Regions from separate parts of the Gudongella ferriphila genome, predicted to be linked through region 1. Evidence: a T-box and tRNA genes for the amino acid it is inferred to sense, from the RefSeq annotation. Region 1 holds a T-box; the other holds one or more tRNA genes.

Region 1 (4,575 bases):
TGAGTTTCACTGTATTGGTCACTTTTACAATGATTGGTCTAATACCAGTTTGGATATTGATTCCTATGCTCGTTAAAGAAATAATTATGATAGGTGGGGGCCTAATCTTATATATAAAGCATGGAAGGGCAGTAATTCCATCTAATAAGTATGGTAAAGTAGCTACTTTTTCCCTTTATGCTGCAATTCTGTCTATCGTATTTAATCTGAGTATGACAATTTCAATAATTTTATTATCCATTACTGTAACTCTAAATCTTATTGCGTTCTACAACTATCTCAAGATATTCAGAAAGCTACTTGATGATGAAAAGAGTTCATTATAGAGATTAATTCCCCATCTCAATATTCCCAGAAATTTATTTGATTTGTGCTTTTCAAACAAAAATTTTATCAAAGATTTGAAATCAAGACGATTCATAAAAATTATGATAGCGCGGGAAAGGAGATTGCGGTATGAAAAAGGCTTTGGAAGGAATTAGAGTTTTGGATTTCACACAGTATTTATCAGGACCACATTGTACTTCTGTATTATGTGAGTTGGGAGCTGAGGTAATTAAGGTGGAGAGACCCGGAACCGGTGAACCAGAAAGAAATGCAGCACCAATGACTCCCTCAGGAGAATCATATCAGTTCTTATCTTACAACAGAGGTAAGAAAAGTATAACTTTGAACTTGAAAAATCCTAGTGGCTTGGAGCTTGCAAAAAAACTGGCCGCTGAATGTGATATAATCGTAGAGAATTTTGCACCTGGTATATTGGATAAATTAGGATTGGGCTATGATGAAGCAAGTAGAATCAATCCAGCAATCATTTATGCATCAATTTCAGGATTTGGACAGACTGGACCAAGAAAAGACGAGGTCACCTATGACATGGTCGGGCAAGCTATGGGTGGTCTCATGAGTGTAACAGGGTATAAGGATGGTGAACCGCTAAAGGTAGGCGTATCACTGGCGGACTATATGGGTGGCTACAACGCGGTTATAGCAATACTAGCAGCATTGCATTACCGAAGCATGACGGGAGAGGGTCAACGCATTGACATATCAATGCAGGATGGAATGTGGGCTATGGTATTTCCGGACAGAGCAAATTACTTTGATACTCTTGAGGAACCTAAGCGTATGGGCAATAAGCTAAGCAGTTCCTCGCCATTTGGATCATATAAGGCCAAGGATGGATATGTTGTTATTTGCACAATAACAGACGGTCAATGGATGAATGTTCTAAAGGCCATAGACAGGGAGGATTTGCTGGAAGATGAACGGTTCAGAACCAGGGTGCTGAGAGCTCAAAATATGGAAGCTGTTGAAGAAATACTAGATAATTGGTTAAGGAACAAAACCGTAATTGATGCAGTTGAACAATTGAGAAAGTTCAAGGTTCCAACATCTGAAGTGCCTACCTTTGGACAGGTAGCAAACGACCCACAGATAAAGCATCGTGAGATGATAGTGGAGGTTGAGCAACCTTTGTGTGGGAAAGTGAAGCTGTCTGGCTCAGTATATAAAATGTCCAAAACTCCAGGTGACAGAAAAATGCGTATACCAGAAATTGGTGAGTATAATAAGTATGTATATTCACAGTTGTTAGGATTGAATGATGAGGAAGTGGAACGCCTGGAGTCTGAAGAGATTATTTGATCAAGCAGATATATGGAATTTCCTTGTAAATTATTGGTTGAGTATCTATATTCTGAGATCTACATGGGAAAACTTCATTGACAAATTTCCCTTTTATAGCTATAATTGTGACTATATATTTTGTGATGAGAAAGAGGAGTAGTCTGATTCTCTTATAAGAGAATGGATTCTAGGCTGGAAAATCCTAAGCAAGAATCAGATGAAGGTAGCTTTCGAACATTCAAACTGAATTAGAAGTAGGTTTGAACGGGATACCGTTATCTATGAATTAAGTGCCATGGTAATGCCATGGAATTAAGGTGGTACCGCGAACCCTTCGTCCTTATTATAGGACGGAGGGTTTCTATAATTTTTGCCAAGGAGGGAAAAATATGAGAGAAAATTTACCAAAGAATTATAATCCTAAGGAGTTTGAAGATCGCCTATATGGTTTCTGGAATGATAATGGATACTTCACGCCGGAAATTGACGAAAACAAAAAGCCATATACTATAATGATGCCGCCTCCTAACGTGACAGGAAGCCTTCATATGGGGCACGCATTGAACAATACCATCCAGGATATTCTTATAAGATGGAAACGCATGGAGGGATATTCTGCTTTGTGGCTACCAGGTACTGACCATGCAAGTATATCAACTGAGGCAAAGGTAGTTGAAAAAATCAAGTCTGAGGGAAGAAGCAAGGATGAGCTTGGAAGGGAAGGTTTCCTGAAGGAAGCATGGGAATGGACGGACCTATATGGAGGAACCATCAAAAATCAACTTAAAAAGCTTGGAGTATCCTGTGACTGGACCAGAGATAGGTTTACCCTTGATGAAATGCTAAGTAATGCAGTTGAAGAGGTATTTGTAAGACTGTATGACAAAGGCTTGATTTATAGGGGTGATAGAATAATTAACTGGTGTCCCAGCTGCCATACTGCAATATCAGATGCTGAGGTAGACCACGAGGATTCCCACGGACATCTTTGGCATGTAAACTATCCTATAAAGGACTTGGATGAAACAATAACAATAGCCACTACAAGACCTGAAACAATACTGGGGGATCTGGCGGTTGCTGTTCATCCAGATGATGAGAGATATACACACTTGGTTGGAAAAACAGTAATATTGCCATTGGTAGGTAGGGAAATTCCAATAATAGCGGATAATTATGTAGAGATGGAGTTTGGAACTGGTGCATTGAAAATTACACCATCCCATGACCCCAATGACTTCGAAGTTGGAGCTAGACATGGTCTTGGTCAATGTGTAGTTATTGATGAAGACGGATTTATCAATGAAAATGGTGGAGAATTTAAAGGGCTTGAGAGATTCAAAGCTAGGAAGGCCATTGCTGATAAATTAAAGGAAGAGGGCTATCTTAAAGAGGTCAAGGATCATGAAAATGCAGTGGGGCACTGTGAAAGATGTAAGACGGTTATAGAACCAATAATTTCAAAACAATGGTTTGTTAAAATGGAACCATTGGCAAAACCATCTCTTGAGGCATACTACAAGGGTGAAATAAATTTTGTACCCGAAAGATTTGGCAAGGTTTATGTACACTGGCTAGAGAATATTAAGGATTGGTGCATTTCAAGACAGCTTTGGTGGGGGCACAGATTACCTGTTTACTACTGTGATGACTGCGGTGAGATAATTGTATCAAGAGAGGATGTAACAAGCTGCAGCAAGTGTAACAGCACAAAAATAAGACAAGAAACCGACACTCTGGATACATGGTTTTCATCAGCACTTTGGCCATTTTCAACATTGGGATGGCCTGAAGAAACTGAAGACATGAAATACTTTTTCCCGACAGATGTTCTTGTCACAGGATACGATATAATTTTCTTTTGGGTTATAAGAATGATCTTCTCAAGTCTTGAACAAATAGGAGAGCTTCCCTTCAAGGATGTATTCCTTACAGGACTTGTAAGGGATTCAGAGGGAAGGAAAATGAGCAAGTCTCTTGGCAACGGCATCGATCCTCTTGAAATCATAGATGAATACGGTGCAGATGCCCTTAGATTCACCTTGATAACTGGTAACACTCCTGGTAACGATATGAGATTCTATATTGAGAGAGTTGAAGCTAATAGAAACTTTGCAAACAAGCTATGGAATGCAACCAGATTTGTATTGATGAATCTTGATGAAAATATGGAAAAAGCGACTCTTGAGGGAATGGACCTACAGATTGAAGACAAATGGATACTGACAAGACTAAATACGGTTATTGGCGAAATCAAGGATAATATGGATAAATATGAAATTGGACTGGCGGGTCAAAGGATATATGATTTCATATGGGAAGACTATTGTGACTGGTATATTGAGATGGTAAAGTCCAGATTATATGGAGATGACAAATTATCTGCTGAGACAGCGAAGAATGTATTAGTTGTAGTATTAAAGGAAACACTAAAGATTCTGCATCCATTTATGCCATTCATAACTGAGGAGATATGGCAGCATCTTCCAGGAAGTAGTGAGGCATTGATAATTGAGTCCTGGCCTAAATCTAATAAAGATTTAATCTTCCAAAAAGAAAAGGAGGACATTGAGTTTATAAAAACCGCCATAAAGGGAATTCGTAACGCAAGGGCGGAAATGAATATCATACCATCAAGAAAATCAAAATTGATATTTGTACTTGAGGACCACTCATTGAAGTCAGTGATTGATGATTCCAAAGTTAAGTTTATGGCTCTTGCAGGCGCTGAGGAAGTTATATATGAAGATAACAAGAAGAACTTGGGAGAAGATAACATATCAGTTGTTCTAGATGGTTGTGAGATTTATCTTCCATTAAGCGACCTGATTGATTTTGAAAAAGAAATTGAAAGACTCCAGAAGGAGAAATCCAAGCTTGAGGATGAGATAAAGAGAGTTAAGTCAAAGCTATCCAATGAGGGCTTTGTCTCAAAAGCTCCCGAAA
Region 2 (4,575 bases), on a different contig from region 1:
CTCCCTCAGACTTGTTCCTGATGAAGTCCCTTGCCTTGTCCGTTACTGTCACTTTCATCTATATCACCTCATTTTCCTTGTGGCCTTTTTTCTTAGTCACCCGATTTTCCTTTGCATAATAGCTGGCTATCATGGCTGTTATTGGTATGGTCAAGATCAAACCGATGCTTCCCGAAAGAGACCTTACAATTTCGGTAGCTATCACATCCAGATTAAAGACCTTGCTAAGGTCTGTCTCATAGGCCATGAAAAGAAGCAGCATTGGTATTGACGTACCAGTGTATGCAAGAATAAGGGTGTTGACCATTGTACCCATTACATCCTTTCCCACGTTCATTCCAGACCGGAACAACCTTCTTGAGGAAAGTTTGGGGTTGGCCTTGTGTATTTCATCTATTGCAGAGGCTATTGAGATTCCAACATCCATAGCGGCACCAAGGGCACCCATGATGATCCCTGCAAATAGAAGATGTCTGAAGTTAAACTGTATTCCCTGTGGAATGTACATGAGCATGGTGGCTTCCTCCGCAGACAGCCCCGAAAGACTGGCCTGATTTCCTACAATGTAGGATATCACACCTGCCACTATTACGCCAATTGAGGTCCCTGCAATTGCAGAAGCGGATTTGTGATTGATTCCTGCCACCAGGAATATGGTCACCACTGTAACCAGTACTGCGGTGATTACACTTACAAATATGGGATTGAAGCCCCTGAGAATAAGTGGGAGCATAACAAATAAAACAGCTGATATTGTCACTCCCAGCGAAACAAGGGATTTGATCCCCTTGGATCTTCCCACCAGAACAACAAGGAGTATGAACGCCCCCAAAAGGTATATGATGCTGTCCATCCTGTAGTAGTCGGATATATATACGTTATAACCTCCGTCAGGGTATTCCTCGATCATAAGTGAAACCTTCTGACCCTCCTCCACTATTATATCATAATAGGCATGGTCAGACAGCACGTTTTCAATTTCATGGACCTCTCCCCTGAATTTCCCTGATTCGATTCTTACGGTGATGCTCTGGGTACTGAAATAGTCCTCCGGCCTTTGAACAATTTCAGATGCCTGGAGCACGAGTCCCTTTTCAGTGTAGTTTATAAATTCTGTCTCGGGTTCAAATCTATCCATATCCATATCCATATCCATGTCAGCCGCCATGGTTGTTTTACCTGATGTCAAAGCCATTACAAGAAGTAACAGCAAAATCACTCTTTTCATAATTTCTCCCTTCAAAGCAAAGGAAGGCTTTCGCCCTTCCTAAAAAATTTCACTAATATCTACTGAGTTCGTTGGCCTTTCTAACTTCCCTATATCCTATAAACACAATTCCCAGTAGCAGCAAGCCTCTTACAACTGACTTCATTAACAGCATGATATATGATGAATTCTCAATTAGCTCCGGTTCAACCGTAAAGCCCAGGGGGACAAGCATCATTGCAAGCAGGGGCATTCCCCTGACCCCTCTTTTCCATGAGCATATTATTATAACAATGGCTACTATTATCAGGTATGCAATCAATGGAATTGTTCTAAGCAAAAGAAAGGTTCTGTCCGGCTCCAGCTGAAAATGACCATTTTGCGGAAACACTCCTATTACAACCCTGAATACCAGGAGCCCGTAGAGTAGCTTGTCCAATGGGACCTTTCTTCTCAGTCCGAAGCATTCCTTGTTCAGATCAATCAGCATCGAAAAGAACAGCGTCATCACAACAAGGTGCCCGATCCTTCCCCAACCCAGCAGCATGAGGTTTTCTTCAAGTCCGGTTGTAATAAGGGCGTATATTCTAGGAATTAAGTAAATGCTTTCTCCGATGGCAAGGGTTATTGCCAGTGACCCAAAGGCCATATGGACCCTGTTGCCATTGTGGTTTCTGTATATGTATATTCCCATGTAGATTAGGATGACCATGTAAACAAGGAATCCCAACGGCTCTACTATCTTCTGCAAGAAAATCCCCCCTTGGCTTGTGTTCCTATGTTAAGTTTAATATTAATCACTCGCAATGTAAATACTTTCACCCATATTTAGTGGGCCAGGACAGTTTATTTTTGTTGAAAAGACGTTAAATTTATGCTAATATATGTTTACATGGGCGGTTAGTTCAGCTGGTAGAACGCTACGTTGACATCGTAGAGGTCGTTGGTTCGAGTCCAATATCGCCCACCAATTCTAATTCTCAATTCACGATTCACAATTCACAATTGAAAAGAAGCTGTCACCCCGACCGAAGTGGAGGGGTCTTTTTTATGTCTAAAATGCATGAGATGTCTCGACAAGCTCGACATGACAGAAAGGAAGCAAGATTCTTCGCCATGCTCAGAATGAGACATCCTACAAGGAAAGTCCTAATAATTGAGCGAACATATGGAAAGATTAGGTTGGGTTATCACACGAAGCAAAAAAATTGCTCTGACTTGCGTGATTTCCAACTATTCTACTGGCGTCTTAATAGTCAAAGAACGAAAAAGAACTTTAGGACTCAACTTCAGGCTTAATCGATAGCAAGTCAATTTTTGAAGCAAGTGTGTTAAACCACTAATCTTGAATCAGTGAGCGGTTTTATTATGACTTTCCGGTTCTCAAAATGACGTTCCAAAAACAAGATTCTTCGCCATGTTCAGAATGACACATAACACAGGGAAAGTCTTAATAATCGAGCGAAAACATTAGAAAAGATCCCATCACAAGTGGGATCTTTCCATATTAGGGGGTGCTACCGTTTTACTTTTTTACGAGAATCTCTCTTGAGTCGTCAAAGAAATGCTTCACTCCATCCTTTGTTACATAGAAGGATGCGTCAACTTCAAATCCAACATCATCGAGCCAAATACCAGGAATCAAGTGCAGAGCCATGTTTTCCTGAACGACAGTCTTGTCTCCAGGTCTAACGCTGATTGTCTGCTCACCCCAGTCAGGTGGATAGTTGACTCCTATTGAGTAACCGATTCTTGACTCCTTCACTAGACCAGTCTTTTCAATTGTCCTTCTCCAGGTTTCCTCTATCTCTTCCACCAGCACTCCTGGTTTTATCATATCAAGAGCTGCATCAAGGCCCTCAAGAACGGTCTTTCCTGTATCAACCATAAGCTTTGGTGGTTCCTCTCCCAGATAGAGGGTTCTTGCTATTGGCACGTGGTAGTGTCTATACACTCCACAAAGCTCCAGAAGTACAGCTTCGTCATTCTCATACTTCTTCTCGCTCCAGGTAAGGTGCGGGGTCTTTGTAGCCTCTCCAGCCATCATTAGAGGTACTATTGCAGGATAATCCCCACTGAACTCTCCAACGCCCTTGTACTGAGCCTTGGCGACCTCTGCTGCCACGTCGCACTCCCTTACTCCAGGTGCAATATGCTTCTGGGCAGTCTTCATGACATTGGATGCAATCTGTCCGGCTATCTTCATAAATTCGATCTCATTGTCGGATTTGATTACGCGAACCCAGTTTACCAAGGTGTTTGCATCCTTGAAGGTTGCGTTTGGAAGGGATTTCTCAAGCTCAACAAATGCTCTGTGAGTGAAGTAGAACTGGTCCATCTCAACTCCGATAACCTTCTTTTCCCATCCGTGCTTTTTGATTATGTCAGCCATGTAATGCATTGGGTGCTTTATCAATGAATGAACATAGTCGTCTGCATATTGGTAAATATTCTCGTCAGCCAGCATGCTGGTTATCCTGGCACCGTTTGCATCCATTCCACGGCCAATCCACACTGGCTCTTCTTTATCAAGGGAAACCAATAGGCACTGATGCACATAGAAGCTCCATCCATCATAGCCTGTCAGATAGTTCATATTGGCTGGCTGAGAAACGAACAGAAGCTCTATTCCCCACTCCTCCATTTTTTTCTTGGTTTTTGCAATGCGTTCCTGGTACTCTTCTTTTTTGAATACATGCATAAAATTATTTCCCTCCTCGTAATTTGTAAATTGCAACCTACATAAAACCTCTGCCTGACTCCCGTACAACCGCTGAAAACACATACTTTATCATGGTTACAAAGTCAAACACAGGCAGTCCAGTGGCCCTTTGAACGGCCTCCGCATATGGGGGTAGGACACTGCATTCCAGAAGAATGGCTCCAATATCCGGATTTTCCCTTTGAAGCCCAAGAGCCTTGTCCACCACTTCCCTTTCAACCTCGACCGTGTCAACATAACCCTCCTCAAGCAGGAAGGCGCTGGAGAAGTTGGGCTCATTCTCAAGACCGGCAATGACCAGATTGCTTACATCTTCAATGCCACACATTCTGATCACATCCGCTGTCAAGGAACTGCCGTTGGCAGTAATTATTCCAATCTTCCTTCCACTTGGGATTATTTCTCCAATAAATGGAATCTGCAACAGACTGGATAAGAATACTGGTATATCAAGCCTTTCCCTCAAATCTTTTTGGTAAAGAGCCATAAAACCGCAGTCGCTAGTTATGGCTCTTACTCCTTCTTTCTTAAGCAGCTCTGCCGCTTCAATTACCTTTTCAAGACTGGACCTGTCATGGTCCATCATCTTCTGGACAGTAAGCCCCTCTACCCTTTGAAACCTAACAGGAAAGTCGTAGGTTGTTGC

What was found. A T-box is a leader RNA that pairs with one kind of tRNA and senses whether it is charged. The one in region 1 lies ahead of ACKVDP_RS07160 (valine--tRNA ligase), so its partner is inferred to be a tRNA-Val.
Region 2: it encodes a tRNA-Val, which carries the amino acid that the T-box ahead of ACKVDP_RS07160 (valine--tRNA ligase) is inferred to sense. The anticodon was not compared.

Annotation. Positions count from the first base shown of each region.
Region 1 covers NZ_JBJXRK010000009.1:31,966-36,540, reverse strand. The annotation lists gene pgsA (CDP-diacylglycerol--glycerol-3-phosphate 3-phosphatidyltransferase) at 1-326, shown strand, start outside; gene ACKVDP_RS07165 (CaiB/BaiF CoA transferase family protein) at 457-1,647, shown strand; T-box leader at 1,764-1,974, shown strand; gene ACKVDP_RS07160 (valine--tRNA ligase) at 2,019-4,575, shown strand, end outside.
Region 2 covers NZ_JBJXRK010000008.1:3,509-8,083, forward strand. The annotation lists gene ACKVDP_RS06560 (YibE/F family protein) at 59-1,228, opposite strand; gene ACKVDP_RS06565 (hypothetical protein) at 1,281-1,958, opposite strand; tRNA gene ACKVDP_RS06570 (tRNA-Val) at 2,102-2,177, shown strand; gene ACKVDP_RS06575 (M24 family metallopeptidase) at 2,733-3,908, opposite strand; gene ACKVDP_RS06580 (aspartate/glutamate racemase family protein) at 3,946-4,575, opposite strand, start outside.